3 regions of the Microbacterium aurugineum genome follow, and region 3 is predicted to be linked to each of the others. Evidence: predicted binding sites of a transcription regulator. Region 3 holds the regulator's gene; each other region holds the start of a gene.
What was found. The regulator LexA, encoded in region 3, represses DNA repair genes until DNA is damaged. The targets are predictions, from matches to a motif close to TCGAACANNTGTTCGA.

Region 1: the regulator LexA is predicted to act here: its motif matches at 1,869-1,884, upstream of KV397_RS11525 (HNH endonuclease signature motif containing protein).
Region 2: the regulator LexA is predicted to act here: its motif matches at 1,518-1,533, upstream of KV397_RS05075 (HNH endonuclease signature motif containing protein).

Annotation. Positions count from the first base shown of each region.
Region 1 is NZ_CP078078.1:2,382,912-2,386,187, forward strand. It holds gene KV397_RS11520 (ABC transporter substrate-binding protein) at 1-127, opposite strand, end outside; gene KV397_RS11525 (HNH endonuclease signature motif containing protein) at 497-1,837, opposite strand; gene KV397_RS11530 (hypothetical protein) at 1,983-2,555, opposite strand; gene KV397_RS11535 (aldo/keto reductase) at 2,963-3,276, opposite strand, start outside.
Region 2 is NZ_CP078078.1:1,038,446-1,041,721, forward strand. It holds gene KV397_RS05070 (substrate-binding domain-containing protein) at 1-79, shown strand, start outside; gene KV397_RS05075 (HNH endonuclease signature motif containing protein) at 175-1,488, opposite strand; gene KV397_RS05080 (spermidine synthase) at 1,591-2,439, opposite strand; gene KV397_RS05085 (ABC-F family ATP-binding cassette domain-containing protein) at 2,510-3,276, shown strand, end outside.
Region 3 is NZ_CP078078.1:1,151,676-1,154,951, forward strand. It holds gene metE (5-methyltetrahydropteroyltriglutamate--homocysteine S-methyltransferase) at 1-1,263, shown strand, start outside; gene lexA (transcriptional repressor LexA) at 1,448-2,134, opposite strand; gene KV397_RS05620 (LysM peptidoglycan-binding domain-containing protein) at 2,422-2,790, shown strand; gene KV397_RS05625 (histidinol-phosphate transaminase) at 2,835-3,276, shown strand, end outside.

The DNA.
Region 1 (3,276 bases), 1.2 Mb from region 3:
TGTTGAGGGCAGCGGGGCTGTCGACCCCGCTGCCCTCGGACGGCGAGGGCGACGCGCCGCCACTGCAGCTGGTGAGGGCGAGCGTCACGGCGACAGCCGCGGCGAGCGCGAGGGGCATTCGTTTCATGATTCCTTCTCTCGGGTGCAGGGGGTGGTGAAGAAGGGTCGAGGTGCCGCTGATCGGAAGCCGGGTCCGACGTCACTTCGATGTGTCGTGCTGGTTAGTCTACATGCGTGGAAAAAGAGCGCAAGGGCGATTCTCCCCCGCGGTGTGCCGGACCATGCCCGGGGGCGCACCGGGCTTGACCGAGCGCGCAGGCATGAGCGCGTGGGCTTGAGTAGACCAGCACATCCCGAGCCGCACACGCAGGCAGCGGTATCAGGCGTCGATGTCAGGCAGCGGCATCAGGCGTCGATGTCAGCCGTCGATGTCAGGCACCGGCATCAGACGTCGATGTCAGGCGGCGATGCCAGGCACCGATGTCAGGCGGCGAGGTCAGGCGGCGATGTCGAAGCGCGCTCGACCGCCGAGGCGCGGGCTGCGCGCAGGGTCGACCGAGGCGGGAGGGATGAACCACACCCGCCCCACCGGACCGCCCCCATCGATACGGATGTCCCACCCGTTGTCATGCACTCGGTGGTGGCAGGTCTCGCACAGCAGCACGCCGTTCGACAGATCCGTCGGCCCGCGGTCACGACTCCACCACCGGATGTGATGCGCCTTCGTCATCTCCGGCGGCAACCCGCACATCGCGCAGCCCCCATCGCGCTCCACCAGCGCCAACCGTTGCGATCGCGTGAACAAGCGCTTCTCGCGCCCCCAGTCGAGCACTTCACTCGCGGCGCCGAGCACACACGGAATCACACCCCCACCAGCAGCCATCCGTCGCGCGGCTCCGATGCTGATCGGCTGCTCGACCCCGTCGATCTCCGCGGAACCGGTGCCGGCTTCGAGATCATCGAGGCTCATTCTCACCACGATCGTCGCTCCTGCCAGCGGCACTCTCGCTTCGCAGCCGAGCACGTGGGCGGCGAACACGGCGAGCGCATCAGCGTGCAGCATCGGCACGGTGCGACGGTCGGCGTCGGGCGCGTCGGGAGCGGCGGCATCCTTCCGGGCGGCGAACGCGGCCGTCACGTAGCCGCGGATCGCGGTCATGACAGGGGCAGCCGTCTCGGCATCGAGGACCGCGTTCAGATGCACCATCCCCTCACGCTCGTGGATGGTGAGGGATCGACGGGACCGCTGCTCCTCGAGTCGCGGCTCCACCCCATCCGGGTCCAGCCACGCCTCCGCTCGCACCACCAGCTTCCGCACATCGTCCAGCGCGAGTCCGAACGCTTTCTCCACCAGCACACGCTCTGCCTCGGCGACGCGCGTCAGGCCCACTGCGACGCGACATCGATCGAGCAATGAAATGATCACCGCCGCCGACTGAGCGCTCAGCGTTCCCGCGCCGAGCGCCTCCCGCACGACCGGGTATCTCGCCGGCAGCGGCGCCCCCAGGAGGTCTGCACGCGGGGCAACGGCCTCTCCCACCTTCACGAGCCGGGTCGCATCACCGCGTGACACACCCACAGTCGCCGCGATCAACGTCGCCGGATTGCGGAACCCCTGCTGCTTCGCGAGACTCTCGGCACCGAGTTCGGGGCGGGACTCGCGAGAGATGCACGCGGCCACCTCGACGTGCACGGCATCCAGCCGGCGCTGGAGCACCCCGAGCGACGCGCTGACCGCGATGAGCTGCTCCCGCGACAACTCACCCGAGTCGTCGGCATCAGCCCACGCCGCGTCGAGACGGGACATCGCCTCATGCAACACGGCCAACTTCGACATACCCAGATTCTACCGAAGAATCGCCCGACTTTCGAAGATTTGTTCGAATGAATGCCAGCATATCGCAGACCACCCAGGGGGTCCTCCAGGCAATCCCAGAGCCACCCCCGCCCCGTCACGGAAGGTGCGCGGCGAAGCCGGATCCTCAGTCGTCGCGAAGGGCTCTCTTCACTCGGAGCAATTCGGCCGCCGATTCGATCTCCGCTTCGCGCGGGCCTCGCATACCGGACCCGTTGGTCGGTGTGAGGATGAAGGAGAGCAATCCTCCGCGCACGGTGATGTCGAGCCGCCCATACGACACGCTCGTCTCGTTGCGCCGTGATACCGAAACGATGTCGCGAAGAGCGTAATCCTGCCTCTCGACTGAATGGCGCGGCCTTGCCAGCCCTGCGTGGATGCACACCGTCAGGCGGTCCGGGTGAACCAGCAACCACCCGGCGCTCACACGATCCGCGGGGGTGCCATCCACGTCGAGATCGGCCCGCGAAAACGCGAAGCCAGCCAATGCTCCGGCACCCTGCACGTCGCGCGCGGCGGCTCGAACGAGCCACCGCCACCGAAGCGCGTTCCATCCCGCGGCAGCGATCAAAGCGAGTCCGGCGGCGGCGAACAGCATCACACTGCCGATCGATGCCCCTTGCAGCGCCGGGAGCACGAGAACGACGACGCCGAGGAGAACCGCACCGCACATCGAGATGTTGCGGCCGAGCGTCGTCAACGGCCCGTCGGGGGCGAGGCGAAGAAGCTCCACTCGAGAGAAGCTTCCCTCTTCGCTGGACGACCCGTTGCGCGTCATCACCTCAGCCCACCCGCACGTCGGACACACCAAGCACCGTCATTCGCAGCTCCGCTCGTCCAGCGGTCGCCTCGGCTTCGAGGGGATTGCATCGGTCAAGCCACCGTCTTGCTCGGCAGCCCGGCGTCTCGCACGAGCGCGTCTGTCGAGAATCAGATACCAGCCGACGAAGAAGACCACCAGAAAGAGGAATCCGCCGAAGACCACGGCCATGAGCAGTGTGGGCTCCGGGCTCATCTCATCTCCACTCCCCCGACATCCACGGCGGATCTCGGCGCGCCTCATGTTCCCACACCGGCAGCGCGCAGCCCCCAGAACCCCGGCTCCCTTCACCACGCCCCGTCGGCGCGCACCTCCCGGTCGACCCAGCAGTCGGCGAGCGCGCCCCGCACCTCGGCTCCGTGGTCTCGCGCGAGGGTGAGCGCCGCATGGTTCTCCTCGAGTTGCGCGAGACGCGAGGCACCGAACAGCACGTTCGCGGTGGCGGGGTTCGACAGGCAGAAGGCGACGCCGAGCGCGGCCGGCGTGACCCCGAACTCTCCCGCGACCCGCGCGACCTCGGGGTACACGGCGGCGATCTGCTCCCGGATGCCTCCCACGTCGGCACCGATCTTCCGCTCTGGCATGCGTCCGGTGGCGAGGA
Region 2 (3,276 bases), 110 kb from region 3:
CATCGTGACCAAGGAGAACGCGGCAGAGGCATACGCCAACGTCCCGAGCCTCCTCGAGATCGTGAAGTCGTACCAGTAACTCGCACGGCACACATCCTCACGGATACGCGAACCGTCCGGGCCCTCGGGTCCGGGCGGTTCGTCGTTCAACCGGTGCACATGCCCGGGAGGCGCTCAGAACGGTGCGGTCACCGGATCGGCACTCGTGAAGGTCACCGTGTTCTGCGGAGGCGGCCGGTCGATGTACGTGCGACCGGTCGGGCTCGTCCACTCCAGCACGCCGCCCGAGGTCTGGTCGACGTGCCAGGGGGAGTGGTGTTTGAGCATGTGATGTCGTCGGCAGAAGGCGGCAAGGTTTCCGTGGGCGGTCGCCCCTCCGGTCGAGGCCGCATGATTGTGGTCGAGGTCGCACTTGCGCGCCGTGATCCCGCATCCGGGAAACCGGCACCGCTGGTCCCGCGCGCGGAGATGCCGCCGGAGATGCTCACTCGGGCGGTAGCGGTCGACAGCGAGCATTTCGCCAGAGATCGGATGCGTCAGCACGCGGTCCCAGCCGGTCGCGGAACCTGCCAGCGTGCGAGCGGTCGTGACGTCGATGGGGATCGTTCCGTCGAGCTCGGCCGGTGATGAGGTCGTCGGAGCGTCATCGTCCATCAGAGTGAGCACCGGCACCGTGACCTCGACGCGGGCGCGGACCTCGCCCAGCAGGCTGTCCGCCGTGTCATGGCCCGCGGGGGATCCTGTGAGAACGAGGTCGGCGAGCAGATCGGCGCGCAACTGATCGACCGTGCGGTCGTCGGCGGGGAGTCCGGCGGCCGAAGCGTCCTGTGCCGCTCGCGCGTTCTCCTCTTTCACCGCATGCGCCATCTGCGACAGCCGGTCGAGCATGCCGTGCAGGAGGACCGCGGGTCCGCGCGCCCCCAGCTCGGCCATCCCGTCGTCAAGGTCCTTCACCCACACGCGGCGCAGCTCGTGGGCATCGCGATGCCGCTCGGTGAGACTGCGCTCCTGGAACCGCTCGGCAAGACGCCGCACGATGCGCCGAAGCCGATTCGGGGATTCCGTCACGGCGACCTCCACGGCCTCCGCGGCGTAGGCGGCGCGATCCGCAGCCTCGTCGAGATGCGCGCCCGCCTCGACGATGACCCGGGAGTGCGCGGCACTGATGCGCCCTTCGCCCTGCGCCTCCCATACCGCCGGGAATCGGTCGACGAGCCACGAGGCCTCGGCCATCTTGCGCTCGATCGTGCGGTCGCTCAGGTGCTGCGCAGCGCCGATCTCGGCAGCGACCGTGCGGATCGCCATGTCGCCGTGATCGGGGTGGGCGGCGCCGCGGGCGATGTCGACGGCCAGGCGTCCGGCCATCGCGAGCATGCCGTCGCGGGCCGCCTGCATGCTGCTCAGCGTGCTCTCCGCGGCCTCGAGCGACGCGACCAGATCGGCGAGCATCGCCATCTGGGAATCGGTCGCGTCGAGCAGTGCGGTCATGACTTCAGTCCATCACCGACCACTGACATTCGAAGATGCATCCGATCAAAATTCACGTCTCCGGGGTCACGAAACGGTGACGAACGCGATCAACGGGCGGTGCTAGTCCCAGATCGGATCGTCGGGGTCGGGGGAGTCCGTGCCGTCGGCGTCGGTCATGATGCGCGCGCCGGCGATCCACGAGGTCAGTGCGTCGCCGTGGAGCGTATGAGGGTGCGGCACGCCGAGGAGGTCGGGGTTCGTCGCGACGGCGAGCGGCTCATCGCTCGCGAAGACGACGACGTTGCCGAGCGGGCCTTCGTCATCGTTCGGTTCTGCGTCGAGGACGACGGCGACATGGTCGAACACCGTGCGCAGGGTGGCTGACTGTCGCCGTGAGTACTCGAAGGGATGTCCGTCGAGCAGGTTGACCGCCACGACTCCCCCCGCTGCGGAGCGCGCGGCGACACGGCGATAGAACTCCTGGCTGGCCACGCGATGCCGGATGACGGCGGCATCCCAGAGATCGACGACCGTGAACCGCGCACCCATCCACTCGCCGGCAAGCTCCGCGTCCGCGACCGCGCGCGCATCACCGAAGATGACGCGCAGATCGGTGCCCGGAGACAGCGGCAGCGCGGCGATCACCGCCTCGTAGAGAGTGGGCTCGAACTCGACCACGAGCTGCGGCGATCCGGCGCGCGTGGCCTCGACGTAGCGTGCCAGCGTGAGGGCACCGGCTCCCAGGTGCACGGTGAACAGCGGCGCACCGGGCTCAGCGGCAGCATCCATCACTCTGGCGATGTGCTGCGTGTAGTCGTATTCGAGATCGGTGGGGTCGGTCATCGAGACGACGGACTGCGGGATTCCGTCGACGCTGAGTTCGTAGCGACCGGGCCGCCTTCTCGACTGCACCAGCTTCGCCTTGCGATCCTCGAGCAGAAGGGAGAACACCCGGCGACTCTTCGGCACCCGTCGATCTTAGAGCGCGGGGAGCCGGTCGGAGAACACGCCGACCGCGCGCGACTACCCTGGAAGGAACATGGCACATCTTCTCGGGGCTGAAGCCCTGCATCTCGAATACCCGACCAGGGTCGTCTTCGACTCCGTGACCCTCGGCATCGAAGAGGGTGATCGCATCGGCATCGTCGGCCGCAACGGCGACGGCAAGTCGAGTCTTCTCGGCATGCTCGCGGGGATCAAGGAACCGAACTCGGGCCGCGTCACGGTGCGCGGCGGCACGCGCATCGGTGTGCTCGATCAGGCGGACACCCTCCCCGACGACCTGACCATCAGCGCCGCAGTGGTCGGGGACACCCCGGAGTACGAGTGGGCCGGCGACGCGCGGATCCGCGACGTCATCGAAGGACTGCTCACCGACCTGCCCTGGGATGCGGAGATCGGCTCCCTCAGCGGTGGTCAGCGGCGCCGGGTGTCGCTCGCCAAGCTCCTCACCGGAGACTGGGACGTCATCGCGCTGGATGAGCCGACCAACCACCTCGACGTCGAGGCCATCACCTGGCTCGCGGGGCATCTCAAGAAGCGCTGGTCGCCGAACGCCGGGGCCCTCATGGTCGTGACCCACGACCGGTGGTTCCTCGACGAGATCAGCACCGAGACCTGGGAAGTGCACGACCGGATCGTCGAGCCCTTCGAGGGCGGCTACGCGGCATACATCCTGCAGCGCGTCGAACGCGACCGCATGGCGGCGGCGACCGAGGCGAAGCGCCAGAACCTCGCCAAGAAGGAACTCGCCTGGCTCCGTCGCGGTGCTCCCGCCCGCACGGCCAAGCCGAAGTTCCGCATCGA
Region 3 (3,276 bases):
CTCGACGAGCGTCTGGTCTCGTGGTTGGCGTTCGCCGACCAGAAGGTCCAGCAGGTCGGTGTGCTGGCCCGGGGACTCAGCGTCGGCCGCGCGTCGATCGCCGCCGAGCTCGACGCGTCGTCCGCCGCGCTGGCGGATCGTCTCGCTGCACCGGGCGTTCGTGACGGTGCCGTCCGCGATCGTGCGCTCAGCACGGCCGACTTCTCCCGCGTGGGGTACGAGGAGCGTGAGACCGCGCAGGAGGCGCTCGGCCTGCCCGTGCTTCCGTTGACGACGATCGGCTCCTTCCCGCAGACCGGCGACATCCGGCGTGCGCGCGCCCGGTTCACCCGTGGCGAGATCCCCGCCGAGGACTACGACGACTTCCTGCGTCGCGAAGTGGCCAGCGTCGTCTCTCTGCAGGAGGACCTCGGGCTCGATGTGCTGGTCCACGGGGAGCCCGAGCGCAACGACATGGTGCAGTACTTCGCCGAGAACCTCGATGGCTTCGCGGTGACCGAGCACGGCTGGGTCCAGTCGTACGGATCCCGGGCCACACGACCGTCGATCCTCTGGGGCGACGTCTCGCGACCGGCTCCGATCACCGTGGGATGGTCCGCCTACGCGCAGTCGTTGACGAGCAAGCACCTGAAGGGCATGCTCACGGGTCCCGTGACGATCCTCGCCTGGTCGTTCGTGCGTGACGACCAGCCGCTCGGTGAGACCGCGAACCAGGTCGCGCTGGCGCTGCGCGATGAGATCGCCGACCTGGAGGCTGCCGGCATCGCGATCATCCAGGTCGACGAGCCCGCGCTGCGTGAACTCCTGCCGCTGAAGAAGGCGGACCAGCCCGCGTACCTCCGCTGGTCCGTCGACTCATTCCGACTCGCGACCGGTGGTGCCGCTGCCGGTACCCAGGTGCACACGCACCTCTGTTACTCCGAGTTCGGTGTCGTGATCGATGCGATCCGGGCGCTCGATGCCGACGTGACCTCGATCGAGGCGGCGCGCAGTCGCATGGAGGTCGTCGCCGACATCGCCGAGGTCGGGTTCGACCACGGCATCGGTCCGGGCGTCTACGACATCCATTCGCCGCGCGTGCCGACGGTCGAGGAGGTCGAGTCGCTACTGCGTCGCGCGGTGGAGGAGATCCCAACACGTCAGCTCTGGGTGAACCCGGACTGCGGCCTGAAGACCCGCGGCTACGAGGAGACGACCGCCTCGCTGCGCAACATCGTCGAGGCGACGCGCCGGGTGCGTGAGGACGTGAGCGTCCGAGTGTAGCCCACCCCGGGTCGACACCCCCGCGCAGGGTCGACACCCCCGCGCAGCGTCGACACCCCCCCCCGCAGCGTCGACACCCCCACGCAGGGTCGACACCCCCGCGCAGCGTCGAGGCCCCCTCTCAGAAACGTATCTGGGAGGGGCCTCGACGGTCAGAAGGGGCCTCGACGGTCAGCGGAGCGCGTCAGACCGCCCGGAGCACGGCCACGACCTTGCCGAGCACGACGGCCTCATCACCGAGGATCGGCTCGAAAGACGAGTTGCGGGGCAGGAGCCAGGTGTGCCCGTCGCGACGGCGCAGGACCTTGACGGTGGCCTCCCCGTCGAGCATCGCGGCCACGATCTCGCCGTTCTCCGCATTGTTCTGGGAGCGGACGACCACCCAGTCGCCATCGCAGATCGCGGCGTCGATCATCGACTCGCCGGAGACCTTGAGCATGAACAGGTCGCCCTTGCCGACCAGCTGGCGTGGCAGGGGGAAGATCTCCTCCACCTGCTGGTCCGCCGTGATCGGCACACCCGCGGCGATGCGCCCGACCAGGGGTACGAGCGCGGCATCGCCCACGGGGGTCGCGACATCGGCAGGGTTCTCGCCGCTCGCACCGGGCAGATCGATCAGGACCTCCATCGCGCGCGTCTTCCCGGGGTCGCGGCGCAGGTAGCCGCTGAGCTCGAGCTGTCCGAGTTGGTGCGTCACGCTCGAGAGTGACTTGAGGCCGACGGCGTCACCGATCTCCCGCATGCTCGGCGGGTACCCGTGGTGGGCGATCGAATTCTGGATGACCTCGAGGATCGCCATCTGCTTCGGGCTCAGGCTCTTGCGACGGCGGGTCCGCGGTGCCTCCGACTCGGGGGCTGAGTACTCGCTCATGGTGCTCCTTAAGTGCGTGATCCGACGTCGCTCTTCGAATGTCGGAGGCCCGTGGTGTGGTGTTCTCATCGAAACCGTATCCGAGAAACAGTCCGATCTGGAAGATCTGTTCGAGCGTGTCGGGCGAATCGCGTTTCCGGTTTCGAAGAACACTTGACAGATGTTCGAACTCGAAGATATCTTCGGAACGTAGCTTCGCATTCACGGCTCCCGGCCGAGACGGGAATGCGAACGCTACGCCAACTTCCTCCGGGCCCATCGCCCCGAGACAGGCTAAGGAGCACGACATGAGCAGCATCAGCGTCAGCACCGCAACGATCCTCCCGGCATCCGCACGCCCCCACACGCGACTGCGGCTGACGGCACGGGGTCGCGGTGTGCTGCTGGCTCTCGCCTCCGTGCCGCTGGCCATCGGAATCGCTTTCGCGGCGCTCAGCGGTGGCAGCGCCATCGCCTCCGGTGTCGATGCTCCCGCCGCGAGTGTCGAGACGCTGACGGTCCTGCCCGGGGACACCCTGTGGTCGATCGCCACCTCGGTCGCGCCGAACGCCGACCCGCGCGTCGTCATCGGAGAGATCAGCCGGATGAACGTGCTCCGTGGTGGCGAGCTCCAGATCGGTCAGGAGCTCGCGATCCCGGCGCAGTACATGGACTGAGCCCTCACCGGGATGTGCGTCATCCGCCCGACCGGCGGCCTAGCATGGGAAGGGTGACGCTCTCCCTCCACGATCTGCCGCTCCGTGACGACCTTCGCGGGCTGAAGCCGTACGGTGCCCCGCAGGCCCCTCTCCCGGTCGCTCTCAATGTCAACGAGAACACTCATCCGATCCCGGAGGCGGTCGCGAGTGACATCCTCGACGACATCGCGGTGGCGATCCGCGACGTGAACCGGTATCCGGACCGGGAGTTCACGACGCTTCGCGAGGCGTTCGCGGATTACCTCGGTCATGGGCTCACCGCCGACCAGATCTGGGCGGGCAACGGATCCAACGAGGTGCTGCAGCACATCCTGCAGGCGTTTGGAGGACCCGGGCGCACCGCCTTCGGGTTCGCGCCCACGTACTCGATGTATCCGCTCATCGCGCAGGGAACGGGGGCACGGTGGATTGCCGGCACCCGGGAGCCCGACTACTCGATCACGC